2 regions of the Streptomyces noursei ATCC 11455 genome follow, and region 1 is predicted to be linked to the other one. Evidence: riboswitches for the same ligand, from Rfam matches in the RefSeq annotation. Region 1 holds a riboswitch; the other holds the start of a gene.
The links. Region 1 has a riboswitch for ZMP and ZTP ahead of glyA (serine hydroxymethyltransferase). Riboswitches for the same ligand answer to the same signal wherever they lie in the genome.
Positions count from the first base shown of each region.

Region 1 (4,448 bases):
AGCGTCTCGGCCGCCACCGCACGGGCCTTCTCGGCGCCCTTGGCCAGGATCGTGTCCAGCGTCTCCGGGTCGTCGAGGTATTCCTGCGTACGGGTCCGGAACGGTGTGACGAAGTCGACCATCGTCTCGGCCAGGTCCGTCTTCAGCGCGCCGTACATCTTGCCCTCGTAGGAGCGCTCCAGCGAGGGGATGTCCTCGCCGGTGAGGGTGGACAGGATGGTGAGGAGGTTGCTGACGCCGGGCTTGGCCTCCCGGTCGAAGCGGATCACCGTGTCGGTGTCCGTCACGGCGCTCTTGATCTTCTTCGCGGTGACCTTGGGGTCGTCGAGGAGGTCGATGATGCCCTTCGGCGAGGACGCCGACTTGCTCATCTTGATCGACGGGTCCTGAAGATCGAAGATCTTCGCCGTCTCCTTGACGATGTACGGGTTCGGGACCGTGAAGGTGTCGCCGAAGCGGGTGTTGAAGCGGTCCGCGAGGTCGCGGGTGAGCTCCAGGTGCTGGCGCTGGTCCTCGCCGACCGGGACCTGGTCGGCCTGGTACAGCAGGATGTCGGCGACCATCAGGACGGGGTAGGTGAACAGGCCGACCGTCGTCCGGTCCGTGCCCTGCTTCGCCGACTTGTCCTTGAACTGCGTCATCCGGGACGCCTCACCGAAGCCGGTGACGCAGTTCATCACCCAGGCGAGCTGGGCGTGCTCGGGGACGTGGCTCTGCACGAAGAGCGTGCAGCGCTCCGGGTCGAGACCGGCGGCCAGCAGCTGGGCCGCGGCGATCCGGGTGTTGCGGCGGAGCTCGGCGGGGTCCTGCGGAACGGTGATCGCGTGCAGGTCGACCACCATGTAGAACGCGTCGTGGGACTCCTGGAGCGCCACCCACTGGCGCACCGCACCGAGGTAGTTGCCGAGGTGGAAGGAGCCGGCGGTGGGCTGGATTCCGGAGAGCACACGAGGCGGACGCGGCATGGCGGAGCCATTCCCCTTGGGGTGGTGGTGGGTGGCGGACGGGCGATCGAGAGCCATGGCAAGCATTGTCTCAGGTCCGCCGGGGGCCCGGGCGTGGAGGCCCGCAGGGGGTGGCCGAACACATCCCGTAGGGGACGCAGGCGCCCCCTACGGGGCCACAACGTGGGGGTGGTGAGGGGTATTCCCGGTGCTCCCGTGCTCCGGGTGCTCCGGGTGCTCGCGGGGCTCCGGGGGTCAGCCGCCCAGGGGCAGGCCCGGGGCCGGATGGGCGGCCATCAGGTCCGCCACCTCCTTGCGGATCGTCGCCAGCGCCTCCTCGTCGGCGCCGGCCGCGGCCCGCACGCCGCGGTCGATCCACTCCGCGACCTTCGGCATGTCCGCCGTCCCCAGCCCGCGCGAGGTCAGCGACGGGGTGCCGATCCGGATCCCGGACGGGTCGAACGGCTTGCGCGGGTCGAACGGCACGGTGTTGTAGTTCACCACGATCCCGGCCCGGTCCAGGGCCTTGGCGGCGACCTTGCCGGGCACCTCCTTCGACGTCAGGTCGATCAGCACCAGGTGGTTGTCGGTGCCGCCGGAGACCAGGTCGAAGCCGCGCGCCAGCAGCGCCTCGGCGAGCGCCTTGGCGTTGGCGACGACGGCGTGCGCGTACTCCCGGAAGGACGGCGCGGACGCCTCGCGCAGCGCCACCGCGATGGCGGCCGTGGTGTGGTTGTGCGGCCCGCCCTGCAGGCCCGGGAAGACCGCCTTGTCGATCGCCTTGGCGTGGGTGGCGCGGGACATCAGCATCGCGCCGCGCGGGCCGCGCAGCGTCTTGTGGGTGGTGGTCGCCACGACGTCGGCGTGCGGCACGGGGGAGGGGTGCGCGCCGCCCGCCACCAGACCGGCGATGTGCGCGATGTCCGCGACGAGCACCGCGTCGACCTCCCGCGCGATCGCGCCGAAGGCGGCGAAGTCGATGGTCCGCGGAACGGCCGTGCCGCCACAGAAGATGATCTTCGGGCGCTCCTTCAGGGCCAGGTCGCGCACCTGGTCGAAGTCGATCCGCCCGGTGTCGGCCCGTACGCCGTACCGCACCCCGTTGAACCACGTCCCGGTCGCCGAGACGCCCCAGCCGTGCGTGAGGTGCCCGCCCATCGGCAGCGACATGCCCAGCACCGTGTCGCCGGGGGAGGCGAAGGCGAGGTACACGGCGAGGTTCGCGGGCGAGCCGGAGTACGGCTGGACGTTGGCGTGCTCGACGCCGAAGAGGGCCTTGGCGCGCTCGACGGCCAGCGTCTCCACGAGGTCGATGTTCTGCTGGCCCTCGTAGTAGCGGCGGCCCGGGTAGCCCTCGCTGTACTTGTTCTGCAGGACCGTTCCGGTGGCCTCCAGCACGGCCGCGGAGACGTAGTTCTCACTGGGGATCAGCCGCAGGGTGTCGGCCTGGAGCCGCTCCTCGGCGTCGACCAGCGCGGCGAGTTCGGGGTCGGTGGCGTGCAGGGCGGGATGGGTGGCGGGATGGGCCGTCATGGCGTCCTCCGGGGCGATCGATCGGTGGTCGGTCGTGGTCCCGGGGTACCCAGGCGGGCGGCACCTCGTAGGCGTGTGGCCGCGCACCGCTCCCTCGGGGTCCGTTCCCCGTACGCCAGTCGCGGCTGCGCACCGGAAGTCTAGGGCCTGTCCGCGACGTCCCGCCCGCTGTGCGGCGCGCCCCGGCCGACGCCGCGAACTGCCCCGGCACGCGCCCCCGCCGCACCGGGCGGAGGGCCGGCCGGGGGACCGGCGCATGGTCTGCGGGCGCTTGCCCCCGGGCCCGACAATGGAAGGGAAGGGACGGGGGAGGCCGCAGGAGCAACGAGAGGCCGGAGAGCACGACGGCGGGGCCGGCCCCCGCCGATACGGTCGGGCCCGCCGGTCCGGCCCACCGGACGGAGTCAGCCGTGACATCCACGGAAGCGTTCATCGCCGCCGCCGAGGCCCACAGCGCGCACAACTACCAGCCGCTCCCCGTCGTCGTGGCCACCGCCGAGGGCGCCTGGATGACCGACGTCACCGGCCGCCGCTACCTGGACCTGCTCGCCGGGTACTCCGCGCTCAACTTCGGCCACGGCAACCGCCGCCTGCTGGACGCCGCGCGCGCCCAGCTGGAGCGGGTCACGCTCACCTCCCGCGCCTTCCACCACGACCGTTTCGCCGACTTCTGCACCCAGCTCGCCGACCTGTGCGGGATGGAACTCGTCCTGCCGATGAACACCGGCACGGAGGCGGTGGAGACCGCCGTCAAGACGGCCCGCAAGTGGGGCTACAAGGTCAAGGGCGTCCCCGACGGCCGGGCCCGGATCGTCGTCGCGGAGAACAACTTCCACGGCCGGTCCACCACCGTCGTCTCCTTCTCCACCGACCCCGAGGCCCGCGCCGACTTCGGCCCGTACACCCCCGGCTTCACCGTCGTCCCCTACGGCGACCTGGCCGCCCTGGACGCGGCCGTCGACGCGGACACCGTCGCCGTGCTGCTGGAGCCGATCCAGGGCGAGGCCGGCGTCGTGGTGCCGCCGCGCGGCTACCTGGCCGGCGTGCGCGAGCTGACCCGGGCCCGGAACGTGCTCTTCGTCGCCGACGAGATCCAGTCCGGGCTCGGCCGCACCGGGACCACCTTCGCCTGCGAACACGAGGGCGTGGTGCCCGACGTGTACGTGCTGGGCAAGGCGCTGGGCGGCGGGGTGGTGCCGGTGTCCGCCGTGGTGTCCTCCCGCGAGGTGCTGGGGGTCTTCCGGCCCGGCGAGCACGGCTCGACGTTCGGCGGCAACCCGTTGGCCTGCGCGGTCGGGCTGGAGGTGATCGCGCTGCTGCGCACCGGCGAGTACCAGCGGCGGGCCGCCGAACTCGGCGACCACCTGCACCGCGCGCTGGCGCCGCTGGTGGGCGGCGGCGCGGTGGACGCGGTCCGCGGCCGGGGCCTGTGGGCCGGCATCGACGTCCACCCCTCCCGCGGAGACGGCCGGGCCGTGGCCGAACGGCTGCTGGCCCGCGGCGTCCTGGTCAAGGAGACCCACGGCGCGACGATCCGGATCGCCCCGCCGCTGGTCATCAGCGAGGAGGACCTCGACTGGGGCCTGGCCCGACTCCGCGAGGTGCTGGGCGTCTAGGGCCTGTCCGGCGTGCGGGTGGAGCATGCGCGCCGGGCACCCGGTCGGGTGCCCCCTGCCCCCGTGGCCCGGTGGCCCCGTACAGTCGGGCCATGTTGCTCGGGATGATCTGTGCACTGGCCTCCGCCGTGTGCTTCGGCACCGCGTCCGTGTTCCAGGCCGTGGCGGCCCGGGACACCCCGACCGGCACCGGGTCCGGCGTCGACGCCCGGCTGCTGCTGCGGGTGCTGACGCAGTGGCGGTATCTGCTCGGACTGGCGCTGGACGGGCTGGGGTTCCTGCTGGAGCTGGTGGCGCTGCGGACGCTGCCGATCTACACGGTCGGCGCGGCGCTGGCGGCGACCCTGGCGGTGAC
Region 1 is NZ_CP011533.1:3,893,140-3,897,587, reverse strand. It holds gene trpS (tryptophan--tRNA ligase) at 1-965, opposite strand, end outside; gene glyA (serine hydroxymethyltransferase) at 1,200-2,477, opposite strand; ZMP/ZTP riboswitch at 2,518-2,610, opposite strand; gene rocD (ornithine--oxo-acid transaminase) at 2,888-4,093, shown strand; gene SNOUR_RS16220 (hypothetical protein) at 4,186-4,448, shown strand, end outside.

Region 2 (4,448 bases), 4.1 Mb from region 1:
TCTGCTGATACCACCGGGCCGCCCCGCCTGAGAGCATGACGGCGCCACCGCGCGGACGACCGGGCCGCGCCCGCGCCCGGCTCTCGACCGACGGTCCTCTTCCGGCATTTGGAGTCCCATGAAGGCGACGAGGTATCTGGCCGCGGCGTGCGCCGCGAGTGCGGCACTGGGCATGGGAACGGCCTCCGCCACGGCGCCGGCCGCGCCGGGCCCGGCCCTCCCCCGTGCGGTCCGGGCCACCCCGGCCCACGGCGTCCTGCTCGCCGACGCGGACAACGGCCGGACGCTCACCGTGCACACCGGGGACGTGATCGAGGTCCGGCTCACCGGTGAGCGCACCGGCGGCACGACCTACGCCTGGAGCGCTCCGGTCGCCGGCGGCACCGCGGTGCTCCGGCGCACGGCGGCCGGCGTGACACCGGCCGGCGGCACCACCGGACGCTTCGTCGCGGCCGGACGGGGCACCGCCACGCTCACCGCGCGGCGGACCTGTCACGCCTCCCCCGGCTCGCTCTGCGCACACCATGTCCTGCTCTGGAAGGCCACGGTCACGGTGGCGTGATCGGGCCTCAGCCCGCCGCCCCCAGCTGCCGGGTGGCCGCGTCGACGGTCTGGGTGAGCAGGGTGGCGATGGTCATCGGGCCGACACCTCCGGGCACGGGGGTGATCAGGCTCGCGACCGCCGCCGCGGACGGGAAGTCGACATCGCCGACGTTGCCGGGGTTGTAGCCGGCGTCGATGACGACGGCTCCGGGCTTGAGCTGGTCGCCGTGGAGGAAGCGGGGACGGCCGACCGCGGCGATCAGCACATCGGCCTCCCTGGTGTGGGCGGCGAGGTCGGTGGTGCGGGAGTGGCAGTAGGTGACGGTGGCGTCGCGGCCGAGCAGCAGCATCCCCACGGGCTTGCCGAGGATCGCGCTGCGCCCGACGACCACCGCGTGCTTGCCGGTCAGATCGACGTCGTAGTGGTCCAGGAGGTGCATGATGCCGCCGGGGGTGCAGGACGCGAAGCCGTCCATGCCGAGGCTCATCGCGGCGAAGGAGTGCGCGGTGACCCCGTCGACATCCTTCTCGGGGGCGATGGCCTCGAAGGCCGCGCGCTCGTCGATGTGCGGACCGACCGGGTGCTGGAGCAGGATGCCGTGCACACCGGAGTCGTCCGACAACTCGCCGATGGTGTCGACGAGTTGGGCGGTGGTGGTGTCGGCGGGCAGCGCGATGTGCCGCGACTGGACGCCGGCCTCGGCGCAGCGGTTGCGCTTCATCCGGACGTAGGTGACCGAGGCCGGGTCGTCGCCCACGAGGACGGTGGCCAGGCACGGCGCCCGGCCGGTGCGCGCGGCGAGTGCCGCGGCGCGCTCGGCGGCCTCCCCGACCATCCGACGGGCGAGCGCGCTGCCGTCCATCAGGCGGGCGGTGGGGGACGTGGTCTGCGACATGGCGCCTCCTGAGCGTCGTACGTCGTACGGGATCGCCCAGGCGCACGGCATTGGCCGAAGTGGCCGAGCCGCTTCCCGGTGGTACTCCACCCAAGCGCCAGTCACGGCTCGCGCACCACTTTAGGCGATGACCGGGAGACGGTGGGAACGGGTGTTCGCGGGCGGCGGCGCGGGCCGCCCGGGGTCAGGGGAATTGTTGCCCCGGACTGGAGGTGTACGGCGCGCTGGCGGCCTCCCATTGGCTGAGGATGCCGTCCCAGTCGTGCTGGGCGACGGTGACGGCGCTGGGATCCCAGGTGGGCGCCGCCGCCACCGGTGGCGGTGGGGATGACCAGGCGGCGTGGGCCTCCTGTGGCGTCCAGGAGGCATAGGGATCCTGTGGCGCCGCCCACGCGGCGGGGTGGCCGGGCGACGCCCAGGTGGCGTGCGGCTCGTACGGGGAGTGGGGCGGTGGAGCCTCGGTGCGGGGCTGGTGGCCGGCGTCGGCCGGGGCGGTGGGTTGGGCGTCGGCCATCCGTCGGTGGCGGCCGATGCGGTCCGGTGCCGTGGGGCGGGCGGTGTGGGACTCGGCGGCGAGTTGGTGGGCGCGGGCGGCCAGGATCGCCACGTCCAGGCCCAGTTCGGCGGCGAGCGCCGAGAGGTCGGCGCCGGTGTGGTGACTGTGCACCAGGACCGCGTCCAGCGCCGGTGACCAGGCCGGTTCGGTGACGGGCGGGGGCGTGGGGGCGGGCGGCGGCATGGGCGCGGGCGCGGCCGGGCGCGGGGGGATGCGGGTGGCGTCCGGCGGGGCGGCCGGGGCGACGGGGATGGTGGACGCGCTGCCCGCGGTGGTGGCCCGGGGCCAGCCGTTGCCGATCGCGGCTGCGGCGGCCGCGGCCGCGGCGGCCGCGGCGGCCGGCGAGATGGACCGGTTCTGCTCCGGCCGCTCCGGCCGCTCCGAGGTGTCGGCCCGACGGGCGGCGCGGCGCTCCCTGGCGGACTCGTCGAGCAGGCTCTTGGCCACCGCACGGGCGTCGTCCTTGCCGACCGTACGGCGGGCCAGGCGCACTTCGCGGGCGTCGAGGCCGAGCAGATCGGCGACCACCTCGTCGCTGCCCACGGTCACCGCGAAGGCGGCCAGGGTCCGCGAGCGGCGGGCCTCGGCCTCGTCGAGGAGTCCTTGCGTCCGGCGGACCTCGTCATCGCTGATGCAAAACGCCTGTGCGAGTACCGCGTGGCGCTCCCACAACTCCCTCGGTTCCATGTCAGCGTCAACGCCTTTTGGCCGGTGTTGGTCCGGTTCTCAATGAGAGATCACTGTAAGAGGTGATATTCCCTGCATCGCGCGCAGTGCTTTGGGATGTTATGAGACGGGGTATGCGGGGCCGACCGGGCGTATCCGCAGTGACCGATCGTCGGGACGCATCGTTTCAACGGCCATGAGTGTTCCCTCATCCGTCACCGTTGCCGGCCATGGCCGAACCGCCTTCGTCCCCCGCCCTCCGATGGACCCGTCCCTGCCGCCCGGCACGGAGGTCGCACCCGCGCCGCCGCGGATCAACGCCGAGGTCGTCCGGCAGACCCCCGTGTACGCGGGGCTGGTGCAGATCTGGACGGAGCGGTGCGCGACGGTGCCCGGGGTCGCCGATCCCGAATGGCAGCGACTGGTGTCCTACCGGGCACTGATGGAGGAGACCGAGATGGCGCTGACCGCGCTGCGGCCGCACCGGGCGCCGGACGTGCTGCCGCCGCGCCGCACCCTTCCGGTGCCGCCGGCCCGGTACGCGAGCGAACTGACACCGGTGCACGGCGGATTGCGGCCGCTCGCACACCCGTGACGGCACGGCCGGGGAGGGTGGCGCCTCCTCATGCCGGTGGGCCCGGGTGCCGGACCCGGGCCCACTGGGGTGGCGACGCGCTGGAACTCGACGACTAGAGCAGCCCGAGGAAGTCGAGGCCGAGGAGGCCGTGCCGGCCCAGGCCGTCGGCGAGGCGGGCCGACTCCTCGCGGCCGTCGTCGTCGCGCCGACCCGAGTCGCCGCGGCGCCCGCCGTCGCTACGGCGCCCGGAGTCGTCGTCGCGCCGACCCGAGTCGCTGCGACGGCCGCCGTCGTCGTCGCGGCGGCCGTAGTCGTCGTCCCGGCGGCCGTAGTCGTCGTCGTAGCGACGGTGCTCGCTGCTGCGCCCGTAACCGTCGTCGTAACGGGCGCGCCCGTGCCGGCCTTCGTGGCTGCCGCCCTTGCCGTGGTGGCGGGCCGGCTTGGCGTGGCACCGGCTGTGGGCGGGGCACAGCGTGGTGTGCGCGCTGCTGGGGGTCGTCGCGGTGGCGGCGCCCGCCGCCGGGACCACCAGGGTGGCCGCGGCGAGGCCGGCCACCGCAAGCCCGCGAGGAATCGAACGAAGCATTGTTCCACCTTTACTCAGCTGGGCAGAAAAGGAACATTCTGCTGCAATCGCGACAATAGGTCGGCCATCCAGCCCTGTGCGGAGACCCGCCGGAGGGTCACCGGAACGCAGCACCGGCCGCGCCACCCCGAGCACATCCCTGCCGCACGGCGTCACTCCGCCTTCGGCAGTCCTTCCAGCAGGGTGCCCAGGGCCTCCCCGACCAGGCGCGAGACGGTGTTCGGATCGGCGCTGGCCAGTGGCTCCTTTCCGACCACCACGCGCATCAGGCCGATGCCCAGCAGCCAGGACAGCGCCAGATCGCCGCGCAGCGCGCCGTCCTCGGCCCGCGAGAGGGTGGCCAGCACCTCGGCGTACTCGTCGCCAAGTCCCCGCAGCGCCTCGGCGATTTCGTCGCTGCCGCCGATGGAGCGGAGGCAGACCTCCAGCGACCGGTCGGCGCCGGGGCCGCGGCCCTCGGCGAGCATGCCGCGCAGTGCGACGTCGAAGAGTCGCTCGGCGGGGGTGCTGCGCAGCTGCTCCTGACCGCCGCGCGCCATCACCTCGCCGAACAGCGCCTTCTTCGACCCGAAGTAGCGGAACAGCAGGGCCTGGTTGACGCCGGCCCGGGCCGCGATGTCGCGG
Region 2 is NZ_CP011533.1:7,987,595-7,992,042, reverse strand. It holds gene SNOUR_RS34150 (hypothetical protein) at 119-562, shown strand; gene SNOUR_RS34145 (bifunctional 5,10-methylenetetrahydrofolate dehydrogenase/5,10-methenyltetrahydrofolate cyclohydrolase) at 570-1,439, opposite strand; ZMP/ZTP riboswitch at 1,467-1,554, opposite strand; gene SNOUR_RS47530 (hypothetical protein) at 1,624-2,682, opposite strand; gene SNOUR_RS34135 (hypothetical protein) at 2,858-3,256, shown strand; gene SNOUR_RS47525 (hypothetical protein) at 3,351-3,824, opposite strand; gene SNOUR_RS34125 (TetR/AcrR family transcriptional regulator) at 3,977-4,448, opposite strand, start outside.
Region 2: linked by a shared signal. The riboswitch ahead of SNOUR_RS34145 (bifunctional 5,10-methylenetetrahydrofolate dehydrogenase/5,10-methenyltetrahydrofolate cyclohydrolase) and the one ahead of glyA (serine hydroxymethyltransferase) in region 1 are both predicted to bind ZMP and ZTP.